One region of the Streptomyces liliifuscus genome, then DNA from elsewhere that is predicted to be linked to it. Evidence: riboswitches for the same ligand, from Rfam matches in the RefSeq annotation. Region 1 holds a riboswitch; the other holds the start of a gene.
The links. Region 1 has a riboswitch for ZMP and ZTP ahead of JEQ17_RS18525 (glycine hydroxymethyltransferase). Riboswitches for the same ligand answer to the same signal wherever they lie in the genome.

Region 1 (8,181 bases):
GTGGGGGATGCGGAGGGCCTGGGCGGCCCGAGAGGTCGGAGAGCGCGGGGAGGAGGTGATGAGCATGGGTGAGTCGCACGAGTCGCACGAGTCGCACGAGGAGTACGAGGCGGGGGGTACGGGGTCCTCCGGTGACCGGGGCCGTGGTGAGGGCCGGCACGGAGGTCAGTACGGGGCCGGGGACGGACTTGGGCATGGGCGCCGGCCGGGGCCGGGGCAGGGGGATGGGCACGGGCAGGGTGCTTCCCGGTTGCCCGAGGAGTTGCGGGCGCTCGGGCGGTCGCTGGACCGGCCCGGGGCGGTGGGCGGTGAGTCGATGGTCGAGCGGGTGCTGGAGCAGATACTGGCCGAGCACGTGCCGGTCCCCGTGGCCGAGCCACCGGGCCTCGCGGAGCGACTGCGGATGATTCGCCGCTGGGCCCGGGCGCGTCGTCGCGCGCTGGCCGCGGGGCTGTGCGGCCTGCTGACGGTCCTCGTGCTCACGCCTCCGGTGCGCGCCGCGGTCGTCGAGTGGTTCGACTTCGGCGGGGTGGAGGTGCGGTACGACCCGTCGGCGACGCCTTCGCCGGGGGCCGAGGTGCCCGGCTGCGGTGGCCCGTCACTCACTCTCGCCGAGGCCGAGCGAAAAGCGGGCTTCGCGCCCCTCGCGTCCCCTGCGCTGGGGACCCCGGAGGCGGTGACGGTGACGCGCGAGCCGAAGGGTCGGTTCCTGATCACCCTGTGCTGGCGCGAGCAGGGACGCACGATCCGGCTGGACGAGTATCCGGCGGTGCTGAGTCCCGGCTTCATCAAGTTCGTGCGGGAGCAGCCGGAGTATGTGCCGCTGGGCAAGGACGCGGACCTCGTCGAACGTACGGCGCTGTGGTTCCCCGACCCTCATCTCCTGCGCCTCTGGCTGATGGACGGGGACGGGGAGTTCACCCGCTCCAAGCGGACCGCCGGACCGACGCTGCTGTGGATGCACGGGGGCGACATGACGCTCCGGCTGGAGGGCGTGGCGTCGAAGGCGCGGGCGGTGGAGATCGCGAAGTCGCTGGGCTAGAGGGTCCGTTGGCCGGGGCGGGATGGGGGGCCCGGCTGCGAGGGCGGAGCAGGCCGGGCGCGGCAGGGCGGGGCGGATGTCTCGAGATTTTGGTCGGTGTCGAGTGGGAACCCCGCCGGGTCGAGCGGTGTACCAGAAGTGACACGCAGGTGCGGGCGGACCGCATCGGGGCCGATTGGGGGGTGTCGGGATGCGCAGGGTTCGTGCACGGGTGACGGGGAGCCCACGAGTGACGGGGAGGCCGCCGGTGACGTGGAGCCGGGGATGGGCGGCGATCTCGGGGTGGGCGATGGCGCTCGGTCTGGTCGTGATGTGCGCGCCCACCGCGGCGGCCGGCGGTCCGACGAGCGTGCTGGTGGTATCGCCGGAGAGCGGCCAGAGCGCGGCGCTCTACAACTCGAAGGAGGAGTACGGGGAGTTGGAGCGCCTCCTCGGACAGCCGGGCAGCGGCACCCGCGAGGAGCCGCCCGGGCTTGGCGTGGGCAGCGGTCGGCAGATCAACGTCACGTGGATGATCCATGACGTGTCGCCCTGGCGGGTCGACCGCGTCTATCCGGAGACACCGCGCACCAAGGACGTCTGGATACACACGGCTGCCAACGTTCCGAAGTCCATGAACGGCTACTGGCACAAGGCCGAGCAACCGGCCGCGGTGCGCGCGTTGTTCAAGAAGCTCGGCGTGCTGGGCGAATCGTCCGGCGGGGGCGCCGGGGCCATCTATCCGGCGCCCTGGGAGACGACGGAGGATGCCGCCGCGGCCGCGCCCGCTCCGGGGCCCACTCAGCGGTCCGGCACGGCTGCGGCCGCCGCGGCGGCGGGTGACGACGGCACCGACTGGTGGTGGGCGATACCTGGGCTGGCGACCGGGGCCGTGCTGGCCCTTGTGCTGCGGCCGTTCGTCGGGCGGTTGCCGGGAGTACGGCAGTTGGGCCGTCCGCGGGTTCGGGAGGCGGGTCCTCGGCAGGAGCTGAGGGATGTCTGAGAGGGGCGTAGGAGTTGTTGGGTCCGGGCGCGTGACGGGCGGGGCCGATCGCGTGGGCGGCCCGGAGTGGGCTGTGGCCGGGCTCGCGGCGGGGCTGGTCCTCGGCTCCTGCGGCACCCTGCTGATACGCCGCGCGGCGGCCGGGCGTGAGCCTGGGCCGCCGCGGGAGTCACGACAGGACTTGATCGACTTGTGAGCCGGTCTGTGGGTCGACTTGTCAGTCGGCCTGTAAGTCGGTCTGTGAGTCGGTCTACGGATCCGCTGGTTCGGCTGGTGAGGCGGTTGCGGCCGGGACCGAGTGTCGGTTCTCGGTCCCGATCTCGGTCTCGGCGCCCGTGTCCTCGCCCGCGGTCTCGGTCCAGGGCTCAGCCGAGGTCGATCTCCGGGTAGAGCGGGAAGCCGGTCAGGAGGTCGGTCGCCCGGTGGGAGATCTCGTCGGCGATCTTCGGGTCCAGGATGTGCTGGGCCTTGGAAGGGGCGCCCTTGGCGGTGGTGCCGGGCTCCGTGGTGGCGAGGACGCGGTCGATGAGGCCGGCGATCTCGTCCATCTCGGTGGCGCCGAGGCCGCGGGTGGTGAGCGCAGGGGTGCCGATGCGAATGCCGGAGGTGTACCAGGCGCCGTTGGGGTCGGCGGGGATGGCGTTGCGGTTGGTGACGATGCCCGAGTCGAGCAGGGCGGACTCGGCCTGGCGGCCGGTGAGGCCGTAGGAGGAGGCGACGTCGATGAGGTTGAGGTGGTTGTCGGTGCCGCCGGTGACCAGCGTGGCGCCGCGTCGCATCAGGCCCTCGGCGAGAGAGCGGGCGTTGTCGACGACGGCCTGGGCGTAGTCGCGGAACTCGGGGCGGCGGGCCTCGGCGAGCGCGACGGCCTTGGCGGCCATGACGTGCGGGAGGGGGCCGCCGAGGACCATCGGGCAGCCGCGGTCGACCTGGTCGGCGAGGGAGGAGTCGCACAGGACCATGCCGCCGCGTGGGCCGCGCAGCGACTTGTGGGTGGTCGTGGTGACGATCTGGGCGTGCGGGACCGGGTCGAAGTCACCGGTGAGGACCTTGCCGGCGACGAGACCGGCGAAGTGCGCCATGTCGACCATGAGCGTGGCGCCTACCTCGTCGGCGATCTCCCGCATGATCCGGAAGTTCACGAGACGGGGGTAGGCGGAGTAGCCGGCGACGATGATCAGGGGCTTGAACTCACGGGCGGAGGTGCGCAGGGCCTCGTAGTCGATGAGGCCGGTGGCGGGGTCGGTGCCGTAGGAGCGCTGGTCGAACATCTTGCCGGAGATGTTCGGGCGGAAGCCGTGGGTGAGGTGGCCGCCGGCGTCCAGGGACATGCCGAGCATGCGCTGGTTGCCGAAGGCCTGGCGCAGTTCGGCCCAGTCGGCGTCGGAGAGGTCGTTGACGTTGCGGACGCCGGCCTTCTGGAGGGCGGGGGCCTCGACGCGGGCGGCGAGGACGGCCCAGAAGGCGACGAGGTTGGCGTCGATGCCGGAGTGCGGCTGGGCGTAGGCGTGCTCGGCGCCGAAGAGCTCGCGGGCGTGCTCGGCGGCGAGGGCCTCGACGGTGTCCACGTTGCGACAGCCGGCGTAGAAGCGGCGGCCGACGGTGCCTTCGGCGTACTTGTCGCTGAACCAGTTGCCCATCGCAAGGAGGGTGGCCGGGGAGGCGTAGTTCTCGGAGGCGATCAGCTTGAGCATCTCGCGCTGGTCGGCGACTTCCTGCCCGATGGCGTCGGCGACGCGGGGCTCGACGGCGCGGATCACTTCGAGGGCGCTGCGAAAGGCGGTGGATTCGTTGGAGAGGGGCTCTGGCATGACGGCCTCCGGACGTGGCGTTCGGCGTTCACGGTTCGGCCCAGGCGCACGGCACACAGTTCTTGGGCCGCTCCCCGATGGTCGTTCCCATCCCAGCGCGCCAGTCACGGCCCGTGGATCAGCGTACCGGGCGCGCCGGACCGTCGGGGTCCGCCGTCCACCATGCGAGCGACGATAGGAAGGGGCCACATGCAGTCGGACGGCCGGAAGGGAGCCGGGCCGGAGCTCTGGCACAGAAGCGGGAAAAGAAGCAGGTCACGAGCCCTCGTGCGGCCGGAAACGGAGACCCCGTGAGCACCACAGAAGAACTGATCGCCTCGGCCGAAGCCCACAGCGCGCCCACCTACCACCCGCTGCCCGTCGTCGTGGCGACAGCGGACGGGGCCTGGATGACGGATGTCGAGGGGCGCCGCTATCTGGATCTGCTGGCCGGGTATTCGGCGCTGAATTTCGGTCACGGCAACAGGCGGCTGATCGAGGCGGCGAAGGCGCAGTTGGAGCGGGTGACGTTGACGTCGCGGGCGTTCCACCACGACCGGTTCGCCGAGTTCTGCGCGCGGCTGGCCGAGTTGTGCGGCATGGAGATGGTGCTGCCGATGAACACGGGCGCGGAGGCGGTCGAGTCGGCCGTGAAGACCGCCCGAAAGTGGGGGTACCGGGTCAAGGGCGTGCCCGAGGGGAGGGCGAAGGTCGTCGTGGCGGGCAACAACTTCCACGGGCGTACGACGACGATCATCAGCTTCTCCACGGATGCCGAGGCGCGGGCGGACTTCGGTCCGTACACGCCGGGCTTCGAGATCGTGCCGTACGGGGATCTCACGGCGATGCGCGCGGCGGTCACGGAGAACACGGTGGCCGTGCTGCTGGAGCCCATTCAGGGCGAGGCGGGGGTGCTGGTGCCGCCGGCCGGTTATCTCGCGGGCGTACGGGAGCTGACGCGCGAGCGGAACGTGCTGTTCGTGGCGGACGAGATCCAGTCGGGCCTCGGGCGGACGGGGCGGACCTTCGCGTGTGAGCACGAGGGGGTCGTGCCGGACATGTATGTGCTGGGCAAGGCGCTCGGGGGCGGGGTCGTGCCGGTGTCGGCGGTGGTGTCGTCGAGCGAGGTGCTCGGGGTGTTCCGGCCGGGTGAGCACGGGTCGACGTTCGGCGGGAATCCGCTGGCCTGTGCGGTGGCGCTGGAGGTGATCGCGATGCTGCGGTCGGGCGAGTACCAGCGGCGGGCCACCGAGCTGGGCGAGCATCTGCACCGGGAGCTGGGGCAGTTGGCCGGTTCGGGCCGGATCACTCAGGTGCGGGGGCGCGGGCTGTGGGCGGGTATCGACATCGACCCGGTGTACGGAACGGGCCGGGAGATCTCCGAGAAGCTGATGGACCGGGGTGTGCTGGTCAAGGACACCCATGGGTCCACGGTCCGCATCGCGCCGCCGCTGGTGATCAGTAAGGAGGACCTGGACTGGGGGCTCGCGCAACTGCGGGGCGTGCTGGGTGTGTGACCGGCGTCTTTGGCATCTTCGGCCTCGCCGGACCGAGGGCGTCCGGCGAGGTGTCGTGGAGGTGGGTCACAGGATCACGTGCGGCAGGAAGCGGGCGTACTCGTCCGTGATCAGGCCCGAGGATTCGCGGATGCCGAGGCCTGCCGACTCGTTCTCGACGACCCAGGCTCCGAGGACGACCCGGTTGCCGTCGAAGGAGGGGAGGGGTGCCAACTCCTGGTAGCAGCAGGGTTCTTCGCGGAGTACGGGAGCGGAGCCCGGTTCGTGGACCGTGACTCCGGCGCCCTCGCGGCCGAGCAGGGGCTTGGCCACGTATCCGCGGGTGGTGGCCAGTTCGCGTGGGCCGTCGAGGAAGGCGGGGAGGAGGTTTGGGTGGTCCGGGTACAGCTCCCAGAGGATGGCGAGGAGGGCCTTGTTGCTGAGCAGCATCTTCCAGGCCGGCTCGATCCACATCGTGGTCCCCGTGCCGCCGCCGTTGTCGAGGGTGGCGAGGACGTGCGGGGCGAAGCGGTCGGTGGTGAGCCATTCCCACGGGTAGAGCTTGAAGCAGCTGCGGATGAAGCGGAGTTGCTTGTCGACGAAGCGGCCGGAGAGGCGGTCCCAGCCGATCTCCTCCATGGCGATCCAGGCGGTGTCGAGGCCGGCCTGTTCCGCCGTCTCCTTCAGATAGGCGACGGTCATCAGGTCCTCGCCGAGTTCGTCGGCGGCGGAGTGCGCGAAGTAGAGGGGGCTGCCGGGCGGAAGGAGGCCGGACTGTTTCTTCCAGGCGTCGATGAGGCGTTCGTGGAGGGAGTTCCACTGGTCGGCGCCGGGGAAGCGTTCCTCCATCCAGAACCACTGGGGGCTGGCGGCCTCGACGAGTGAGGTCGGGGTGTCGGCGTTGTACTCAAGGAGCTTGGCCGGGCCCGTGCCGTCGTGGCGGAGGTCGAAACGGCCGTACAGGGAGGGGAGTTCGGTGCGGCGGTGCCAGGCCTCGGTGACCGCCTCCGCCACTCGCGGGTCGGTGATGCCGAGGTCGGTGAGGCGGTTCTCGGTGACGATGTGCTCGGCCGCCGCCAGGCACATCGTGTGGAGTTCCTCGACGACCTCCTCCAGGGCCTCGACCTCGGGGAGGGAGAAGACGTAGTACGCGGACTCGTCCCAGTACGGGCGCAGGGAGTCGTCCGGGTGACGGGTGAGGGGGTAGATGAGGCCCTGTTCCTCGACGGTCTGCTGCCAGCCGGGGCGAGGGGTCGTGGTGCGGCGTTCCATGACGACGGTCCGGTTCCTCGGAGTTGCTCGGGGTTCTCGGAGTGCTTGGAGTTCCTGGGCTCCTGGGTTCCTGGGTTGCCCGTGGTCAGCCGCCGCCGCTGCCCGAGCCTGAGCAGCCGAAGCCGTCGCGGTCCACGGCCTCGCTTCGGCTGAAGGTGCCGTAGTCGGCATGGCCGGCGCTGACGTCGGAGTCGTAGTACCAGGCGGCGTCGACCGTGTCGGTCCGACTGCCGCCGCTCTTGCGGTTCTTGCCCGACGAGGAGGAGGTGGAGCCCGACTTGCAGTTCTTGTCGGCGACGATCTTGTAGCCGTTTACGTACTCGTAGCTGTCGCGGTCCACGCAGCGGCGGTCGGGGTCGGAACCGCACGAGGTGAGGGCTGCGGCGAGGACGCCCATTCCGCCGAGTACGACCGTGCTCGAACGCAGTTTTCTGCGCTGGTCCGCCATGTTCTCTCCCCCGTTGGGCCCGTCCGGCGGGCTCGTCCATGGCCGGTTCGCTCGTCCGGCCCCGGACAGGTTAAAGATCAGGTGAGTGGGTTGTACAAACGGCTCTCCCCAACTCTCGCTCCCCTACAGTCGCTTTGTGCTCTTTGGAATGGTGTGCGCCCTTGGTGCGGCGGTGTGCTTCGGCACGGCGACGGTGTTGCAGGCGATCGCGGCGCGGGCGGCCGCGCGGGGACCGGAGAGTTCCGGCTCTTCGGGGGACTCCCCCGACGGATCGTCCGGCGGGGCTTCCGGCGGGACTTCGGCCCGGGCTTCAGGGCGGGCTTCCGGTGTGGACGCCGCCCTGTTGCTGCGGGCGCTGCGCGAGTGGCGGTACATCGCCGGGCTCGCGCTCGACGGGGTCGGGTTCGTCCTGCAGATCGCGGCCCTGCGGTCGCTCCCGATCTACACGGTGGGGGCGGCGCTCGCCGCGAGCCTCGCGGTGACGGCGGTGGTCGCGGCCTGGCTGCTCCATGTGCGGCTGAGCGGGGTCGAATGGGGCGCGGTCGCGGTGGTGTGCGCGGGGCTCGCGATGCTCGGGCTCGCGTCGGGAGAGGAGGGGGACGAGGCCGGGTCCACCGCGCTCAAGTACGCGATGCTCGGCACCGCCGTGGTCGTGCTGCTCCTCGGCGCGCTGGCCGGGCGGCTGCCCGATCGGGGGCGGGCGCTCGCGCTCGGGCTGGGTGCCGGGTTCGGGTTCGGGGTGGTCGAGGTGTCGGTCCGGCTCATCGACGGCCTCACTCCCTCGGCGCTCCTCACCAACCCGGCGACGTACGCCCTGCTGCTGGGCGGAGGCGCGGCGTTCCTGCTTCTCACCTCAGCGCTCCAGCGGGGCTCGGTGACGGCGGCCACGGCGGGGATGGTCATCGGCGAGACCATCGGGCCCGCGGTGGTGGGCGTGGTGTGGCTGGGCGACCGTACGAGGGAGGGGCTGGCCTGGCTGGCCGTCCTCGGCTTCGCCGTCGCGGTGGCCGGGGCGCTGGCGCTGGCCCGCTTCGGGGAGGCGCCGGTGGAGGCGGACGAGTCGGAGCCGGTCGCGCCGTAGGGCTCCACGGGTCGGTTCCGTTCCGCGCGGTTTCCGTGCCTCGCGGGGCCGTTCCGCGGGGCCGTTCCGC
Region 2 (8,181 bases), 2.9 Mb from region 1:
CAGTTCGGCGCGCATGAACAGCGCCATCACGCCGCCGATGCAGAAGAACGCGAACGACGTGACCAGGTACAACGTACCGATCGTCTTGTGGTCCGTGGTGGTCAGCCAGCGGACGGCGGCGAGGCCCGGGCGGCGGCCCGCACGCGGGGGCGCGAGCGCCGCGGTGACAGTGTTGCTCTCCATACCCCGCCTGTGTCCGCGGCCCGTCCCGGCGTCACACTGGAGCCGAGCGACAAGGATCACCGCATGCGGGTGTGACGATCGAGGGACTGCCGGACACCTACGGAACATGAGCAACGACGAGACCTTCGCCGCTGCCTATCGCGAGCACTACTGGGCGGTCAGCCGGTACGTTGCGCGGCGACTGGACGGCCGGACGAGCGAAGTCGAGGAAGTGGTGGCGGAGGTCTTCACCGTCGCCTGGCGGCGCCGGTCCGACCTGCCCGCCTCCCCTCTTCCCTGGCTGTACGGCGTGGCACGCAACTGCCTGTCCAACGCGGTACGCGGCTACGGACGCCGCCGGCGACTCGTCGACAAGCTCGGACACGACGAGACCGCGCACGGCCGACAGATCGTGGACAGCCCCGACTCGGAACAGCCCGGCGCCTGGGTGCACGACGCGCTGGCCCGGCTTGCCCCCGCCGATCAGGAGGTTCTGCGGCTCACCACCTGGGAGGAACTCGGCATCGACGAGGTCGCCGTGGCCCTCGGCTGTGGCAGCAGGGCGGCGGCGATGCGGCTGCACCGCGCCCGCCGCCGGCTCAGAGCCGAGATCGACAGCATGCGGACCACCGTGGCCGCCGGTCCCACCACGCCTCGCCGCGACATCCCGAAGGAGCAGCGCCATGGCTGACGAACTCGAACTGCTGCGTCGCGCCAACCCGGTGCCGTCCGACGACGCCCGCTTCGGCGACGGATCCCTTGGCCACGAGGCCGAGCGCCGCCTCAACCAGCTCGTGGGCCCGGCGGCCGACGAGCGTTCGAAGCGGGGCCGTTTCCTGCCCGGCCGTGGCAGCCTCGGCCGACTGCTGCGCGGCCCCCGCCCCCGCCGTACGCGTCTGGTGTGGGCCCTCGCGACGACCGCGGCCGTCGCCGTGACCTCCCTCGCGCTCCTCCTCGCGGGCCCGAGCACCACCCCCGCGGTGGCCGCGCCGCGCCCGCTGGTCGTCCGGGCCGACTCCACCCCCGTACCGCTGGACCGGCTGGCCGAGCGGGCCGACGCGGCCGCGGCGGACGGTTCGTCCGGGCTGCGCAAGGGCACGCATGTGCAGTCGTGGAGCATGGGCATGTCGGAGGACAAGCCTCCGATCACGCTCCCCGTGGAGCGCGTCGTGCGCTGGAACGCGGACGACAGCCACACGGAACTCGTCGTCGCGACCGACCCGCGGCACCCGGGCCGGCCGGTCCTCTCCGACGAGGACGGCGACTCGCGCCTCGTCGACGACGGTCACGTCATCAGCGCGCAGACCTTCCCGCCGAGTTGGAGCGACGCCCCGCCCGAGTCGCCGCCCCCGCACGACGCCGAGCGGCTGCGCGCCTATCTGCAGGAGGCGCAGCACATCGACACCCCCCTGACCACACGCGAACTGCTCGACGCCACACGGCTGTTGCTCGACACCTGGACCCTCGGCACCCGTGAGGTCGCGGCCCTCGCCCGGCTCCTCGCGGACGCCGACGGACTGCGGCCCGTCGGCCAGGTGACCGATCGCCTCGGCCGGCACGGTCAGGCGTACGTGTACGACGGCACCGGCTACCACCGGATGCTGATCATGGATCCGGCCACCGGTGCCGTCCTCGGCCTGGAGAGCACCGCCTCGGTCGCCGAGCCCGAGTACGGACTCGGGGCGGGTGACGTCGTGGACTACAGCGCGTGGATGCGCTGATCAGACGCCGGTCTGCCGCGTGGCCGCCTCGACGGTCTGGGCCAGCAGCGTGGCGATCGTCATCGGACCGACGCCGCCCGGCACGGGAGTGATCAGCGAGGCCCGCTCCCGTGCGCCGTCGAAGTCGACGTCGCCGATGTTGCCGGGGTTGTAACCGGCGTCGACGACGACCGCGCCCGGCTTGATGTCCTCGCCGCGGATCAGCCGGGGCCGCCCCACCGCGGCCACCACGATGTCCGCCTCCCGAACGACCGCCGACAGGTCGGTCGTACGCGAGTGGCAGTACGTCACCGTGGCGTTGCGGCCGAGCAGCAGCATCCCCACCGGCTTGCCGAGGATTGCGCTGCGGCCGACCACGACGGCCCGCTTGCCGGCCGGATCGACGTCGTACTCGTCCAGGAGCCGCATGATTCCGCCGGGCGTGCACGACGCGAAGCCCGGCAGCCCGAAGCTCATCGCGGAGAACGACGCCAGAGTGACCCCGTCGACGTCCTTCTCCGGGGCGATCGCCTCGAACGCCGCGCGCTCGTCGATGTGGTGACCCATCGGGTGCTGCAACAGGATGCCGTGCACAGTGGGGTCGGCGGACAGCGCGGTGAGCGTGCCGATCAGCTCGTTCGTCGTGGTCCCGGCGGGCAGAGCCACGTGCCGCGACTCGATACCCGCCTTGCGGGAACGGTTCTGCTTCATGCGTACGTACGTGACGGAGGCGGGGTCCTCGCCCACGAGCACGGTGGCCAGACAGGGTGCCACCCCCGTGCGTTCGGTGAGGTCGGCCGCCCGCTTGGCCGTCTCCTCGACGATCCGCCGGGCGAGACCGGTGCCGTCCATCAGCCGGGCCTGGGACATGAGCCACTCCTGAGCGTCGTAGATGATGCCCAGGCGCGCGGCGAAGACGTGTGCGTCGGGCCGCTCCCCGGTGGTACTCCACCTCAGCGCCAGTCACGGCCTGCCACCACACTACGCTCCGGCGGGGTGCGGTTCCCGTCTGCGGGCGGTCGGTGGCTGGTCGCGCGGTTCCCCGCGCCCGTGAGGGGGCTCCGCCGACGGTCAGGAATCCTCCTCCGGTCCGGCCGTCGGGTCCACGCCCGCCAGGAAACCGGTCGCCTGGGCCTCGATGCGTACGGCCCCGATCGCTCCCGCCCAGCGTGCCACCTCGGTCGCGAGGGCCGCGGCGCCCGCCTCGTCGCCGCGGTCGCGGGCCAGCACCGCCAGGAGCAGCAGCTGGGAGAGCGTGCCGGGGACGTTCCCCGCCCGGGCGCCGAGAGCGGTCGCCCGGGTCCAGCGCTCCCGTGCCCGCGCGTGGTCCAGGTCGTCGTGATCGTGGTCGCCGAGATGCCGAAGCGCCTCACGGGTGAGCAGGTCGTCGCCCGACTCCCCGGCGCTCAGGGCGAGTTCGTAGTGAGCGGGGGCCGCGTCCCGCTCGGCGAAGAGGTTGTCGACGATCAGCCCGAGGTACATCCGCGCCCAGCCCCGGCGCACGTCGTCGGCCGCCCGCTCGCACAGCTCCAGCGCACACCGCCGCAGCTCCGCCAGCTCGTCGGGATCCTTGCCCGCCGGCCCGAACCGGAACGTGCCGTCACCGCGGAGCAGCCGGAAGTACGTGTGCCGCAGCCGTACGAAGTCCAGGTCCCAGAGGCCGACCGGCTCGGTGAGTTCGGATAAGACCCTGTCCGCGGCGGTGATCCGCGCGGCCACCGTGTCCGTACCGCCGAACCAGTCGTGCTCAAGAGCGACCTCCGCCCCGGCGAGAGCGATGGCCGCGCGGTGGTGCGGCTGGGCCGTGACCGCCCCGTCGAGGAGGTCCAGGGCGCTCGGCCACCGTCCGGCCCGGGCCAGTTCACGCGCCGCCGCGACGACGACGTCCACCGGAAGGACGGCGTGGGGCGTGCTCGTCATTTTTGTCATGGCGAGGAAGGTAGTAATCAGAAAAACTATCCACAAGAAAACTATCGGGCAGCCGTCCGGACGTCAGGAGGGGATCGGTGGGCGATTCGGTCGACCGGCACGTCGCGCTCTGGTCGAAGGAGCTCGACTGGATGGACCCGGTCAAGGAGGCGATCTTCGCGCGGCTCGGCATCCTGGCACGGCACGCGGCGCAGGCCCGCCGGGACACCCTGGCCTCCGACGGGCTCAGACACTGGCAGTTCAAGGTGCTGCTCACCCTGCGCAGGCTCGGCCCGCCCTACGAGACGAGCCCGTCACGGCTCGCCGAGCTGCTCGGCCTGACCCGGGGCGCGCTGTCGGCACGGCTCGGCCCGCTGGAGGACGCCGGCCTGATCACGCGTACGCACGACGCGGCAGACCGCCGCCGGGTCCACGTACGGCTCACCCCGGCGGGATACGACGCGTTCGAGCGGCACGCGGCCTCCGAAGAACATGGCGAGAACGCGCTGCTCTCAGTGCTGTCAGAAGGAGAGAAGCGGACACTCGCCGACCTGCTCCGGAAGCTGGTCGAGGCCGCAGAGGCCGCCCCGGACGCGTCCGAGCCGAAAAGGTCCAGGTCAGACGGGTCGTGATCCGGACCCCCGGCATACCCCTTACTGCTCTGGGTCGTCCCATGCCTGCAGCACCACCTGGTCGACGATCTTGCCGTCGCGCAGCGACATCATCGAGTTCGCGAGCACCCTGGTGCCGTCCGCGTACTGACAGGACTCGGTGAAGGCGACTTGGTCGCCCTGGATCACACACTGTTCCAACTTGTGTGTCATGTCGCGGCTGTAGACGTCGACGAGCATCTCGCGGATCTGCTCGCGGCCGTGCATGACCTTGGGGTGGCTGGGCTGGGTGTTGCGGTCGACGACGCGCATTTCCGCGTCGTCCGCGTACAGCGACAGGAGCGCCGACGCGTTCTGGCCTTCGATACCCCGGCGCAGCGCTTCGGTGTCGAAGCCGGGGCTTGCCGCAGTGCCCATGATGGACCTCCTTGTGGACCACTGGCGAAGACCGCGGCCCGCCGTGGAGCGGACCGTTGAGGGCCTCTCCCTCCGAGACTCCTCCGGCACGGCGGCCACGGCAAGCGCAGCCGGGCCGATGAGCCTGTCGGGTGAGGAGCCGGGTGCGGCCGTGTCCGTGGGCGGCCCGCCACCGTTGCTGAAGGCATGATCTCAACACGACGTATCGTCGCCGCCGTTGGCCTCGCCGTCGGCGTCACGGGCCTTGCCGTACCGTCCGCGACCGCTGCCACCACCCCGGAGACGGGAAAGGTGAACCCCATCGCGATGCTCGACTCGCTCGCCGTGAGCGACCTTCCCGCGGAGCACAAGGCCCAGATGCCGAGGGTCTCCGACCAGCTCGACAAGCTCAACGAGCTGAACGGCCTCTACCAGCTGGAGCAGCTCCACCAGGTGACCGACCTCGCGGCCCCCGCCATGGGACTGGTCGGGGCCTTCGAGTAGAGCCGTCGAGTACCGAACGGCCCGGCCCGTCGGCGTGCGTCTCGTGGGGAGGCGCACGCCGACGTCGTTCTCGGCGAAGCGATTGCGGCCCCCGGATGCGCGCCGGGGCGGTCCGGGTGAGGCTGAGGGCATGTCGGAACATCCCGTAGTGGTCGTGCACCCGCCGCAGGAGGAGGGCGGGCGGCGCGTGACGGTCCACGGCGAGTCGATCGGCGTCGCCATGAACCTCCCGGACGTCGTCGAGTTCCTGCGCCGCGCGGGCCTGGAGTTCGACGAGAACGAGGTCGCGGTGTCGCCGCTCATCGAATGGCGCGGCGGAGGCCCGTCCTACTGGGGTCCGGAGCCGCGCCGCCCCTGACGGCCGTACGCAGGTGAGAGGGCGGGTGTAGGGGCCCACGTCCTTCCTCGGGAGTACCTCGCCCCCGGCGACTGACACCACGGGACCAGGGCGAAGGCCTCCACGGGCACGATGTGCGGGGCCGCGGTGGCGCGGAGGCTGGTGGCACCAGGAATGAGGAGGCCGCCATGAACCGCCGGATCCGCATCCGTCCCACCCGCCGCACGACCACCGCGCGCGACACGACGATCGATCGCAGGACCCCCTCGGGCCGACTCCTGCCGTACTGACTGCCCTACCGACCCCTGGCGGACCTCAGCAGATGGTCTGGGTGCTGTTGACCAGGGTGTTGTTGCGGAACGTGGTGTTGTCACCGCAAGGGCTCTCCCGGATCGAGGAGTTGGTCACCCTCAGATTCTGGACGGTGATGTCCGAGTTGTTCGGGAACTCCGAGCGGGCGGCCAGCCGGATCTCACCGCCGCCCGTGACACTGCCGCTCTGGGCGGCGAGGTTCACGTTGTAGCAGTTCTCGATCAGGATCGCGTTGTTGCCGGTGTTGGAGATGGTCACCCGGTCGATGGTCGCGCCGCCGCTCTCGGAGACGCAGAAGACGCCCCTGCCGCCGCCGCGCGAGACGACCTCGCCGACCCGCACGTTGGTCGGGTAGCCGCTGCCGATCCGGCCGTTGCGGTTGGCCATGCGGAAGGCCGCGTACCCCGTACCGGCACCCGCGCCGTCCGCGTCGACCTTCGCGACCGTCGCGTTGATGGTCTGGTTCAGCAGCAGACCGGACTCGCCAACGTTGCGCGCGGTGACCGTACCGATGGTGAGGCCGTCGACCCCGTACGTCTCCACGGCGTGGCTGCTCGCCCCGGAGACGTACACGTTGTCGATCCGGACGTTGCGTGTCCACTGGCTGGTGTCGCCGCGGTTGTCGATGCGTACGCCGAGACCGCGGGAGAGGCGCATGTCGATCTGGCCGAGTACGACGTTGGTGACGTTGCGCATGAAGATGCCGTACAGCGGGGTGCCGGTGAGGTTCAGATGCTGGACCTCGATGTCCCGGGCGCCGCGTGCGTAGACCGGGGCCTGGTCGCCGGAGCCCGAACCGGTGACATTGATGGTGCCGCAGACGTCGAGCACGGTGTAGCTCGGCAGGGAGACCCGGGAACCCGCGCCGATGGCGCCCGAGCCGCGCACCACCACCCGTTCCTTCGAAGTACGGCCCGCCGTAAGGCTGTTGACTGCCGCCTGCATCGCGGCCCGCATGTCGGTTCCGGTGTACGTGACACTGCTGCCCCGCCGGGCGGTCCAGGTGCTGCCGTTCAGCACGGCCTCGGCCTGGTACGAGCCCTCGCCGCACGCTGCCGCCGCCTGTTGCGGGGCCGCGCTCGCGGGGGCCGTGAGCAGGGCTGCTCCGGTGAGGAGGGCGGTCGCGCACGCGACGGTGACGCCGGCCCGCCTCCTGCGGGCTCCGGCGGGTGTGGGGGGTTGGGTGGCCGTGGTGGCCGTGGTGGCCGTGGTGGCCGTGGCGGTCTTGCGGATGAGGTGAGGTGCGGCTCTGCGTCCCATCTCGTCTTCTTCTCCTGTGTGGGGGTCCGCCGCCCGCGCGAATGAGTCGCAGCAAGCGTTTTCTATGGCGGGCGGTGAGTTTGGCAAGGGCTTTCTACGGCGTCAAGGGGCCCGTGTGACAAAGGAGTTGGTCACATCTCGCGACGTACGAGGAAAGCCAGCAGCGCACGAAGATCGTCGGCCGCGTGCGAAGCCGTGGGGAGGCTGTCGAGGCACGCGTGGACGTGGGCGATGTGACGGTGGGCCTCCGCCAGCGCGGCGCTCCGGCCGCCGGCCTCCTCGATCACGGCGGCGGCCCGGCGGGCGGTCGTGTCGTCGAGCTCTTCGGCGCCCCCCAGGAGACGGGCGAGCGGGCGGGCGGCGGCCGGGGTGTCGAGAGACGCCAGAACCGGGAACGTCTTCTTGCGCCGACGCAGGTCCGCGTGGACCGGCTTGCCCGTGACGGCGGGGTCGCCCCAGATGCCCAGGAGGTCGTCGATCACCTGGAAGGCCACGCCGAGATGACGGCCCGCGCGGTCGAGCGCGGTGACCGTAGTCGCCGGAGCCCCGGCGACTACGGCGCCCAGGGCGGCGGCACAGCCCAGCAGCGCGCCGGTCTTGTTCTCGGCCATCGCCCGGTATTCGTCGGGGCCGACGGCTTCCGGACCCGTCCAGGGACGCGACTCGAAGAGCAGGTCGTCGGCCTGACCGCTGACGAGGTCGTTGAGCGCGGTGGACAGGTGGCGGACAGCCGATGGGATGTCGTTGCCGGGCGCCGAGGCCAAGGTCTCCACGGCGAGGGCGAACAGCGCGTCCCCCGCGAGGACGGCAGGGCCGGTGCCGTACGCCTTCCAGACCGTGGGGCGGCCCCGCCGGGTCGCGTCGCCGTCCATGATGTCGTCGTGGAGCAGCGAGAAGGTGTGCACCAGTTCCACCGCGACGGCCGCGCTCACTCCCGCGCCCGCGGGTGCCCCGGCCGCCTTCGCGCCCAGGACGGCAAGGGCCTGCCGCA

Region 2: another riboswitch for ZMP and ZTP. It lies ahead of JEQ17_RS06290 (bifunctional 5,10-methylenetetrahydrofolate dehydrogenase/5,10-methenyltetrahydrofolate cyclohydrolase); the one in region 1 lies ahead of JEQ17_RS18525 (glycine hydroxymethyltransferase).

The regions. Positions count from the first base shown of each region.
Region 1 is NZ_CP066831.1:4,382,986-4,391,166, forward strand. Features, by position in the region: gene JEQ17_RS18515 (hypothetical protein) at 59-1,042, shown strand; gene JEQ17_RS18520 (hypothetical protein) at 1,290-2,024, shown strand; gene JEQ17_RS18525 (glycine hydroxymethyltransferase) at 2,390-3,835, opposite strand; ZMP/ZTP riboswitch at 3,867-3,953, opposite strand; gene rocD (ornithine--oxo-acid transaminase) at 4,126-5,331, shown strand; gene JEQ17_RS18535 (glutathionylspermidine synthase family protein) at 5,398-6,582, opposite strand; gene JEQ17_RS18540 (hypothetical protein) at 6,668-7,030, opposite strand; gene JEQ17_RS18545 (DMT family protein) at 7,179-8,111, shown strand.
Region 2 is NZ_CP066831.1:1,441,102-1,449,282, reverse strand. Features, by position in the region: gene ctaD (aa3-type cytochrome oxidase subunit I) at 1-183, opposite strand, end outside; gene JEQ17_RS06300 (RNA polymerase sigma factor) at 290-853, shown strand; gene JEQ17_RS06295 (CU044_5270 family protein) at 846-1,883, shown strand; gene JEQ17_RS06290 (bifunctional 5,10-methylenetetrahydrofolate dehydrogenase/5,10-methenyltetrahydrofolate cyclohydrolase) at 1,884-2,732, opposite strand; ZMP/ZTP riboswitch at 2,753-2,839, opposite strand; gene JEQ17_RS06285 (hypothetical protein) at 2,934-3,782, opposite strand; gene JEQ17_RS06280 (MarR family winged helix-turn-helix transcriptional regulator) at 3,869-4,402, shown strand; gene JEQ17_RS06275 (nuclear transport factor 2 family protein) at 4,424-4,798, opposite strand; gene JEQ17_RS06270 (hypothetical protein) at 4,985-5,281, shown strand; gene JEQ17_RS06265 (hypothetical protein) at 5,412-5,639, shown strand; gene JEQ17_RS06260 (hypothetical protein) at 5,934-7,190, opposite strand; gene JEQ17_RS06255 (polyprenyl synthetase family protein) at 7,322-8,181, opposite strand, start outside.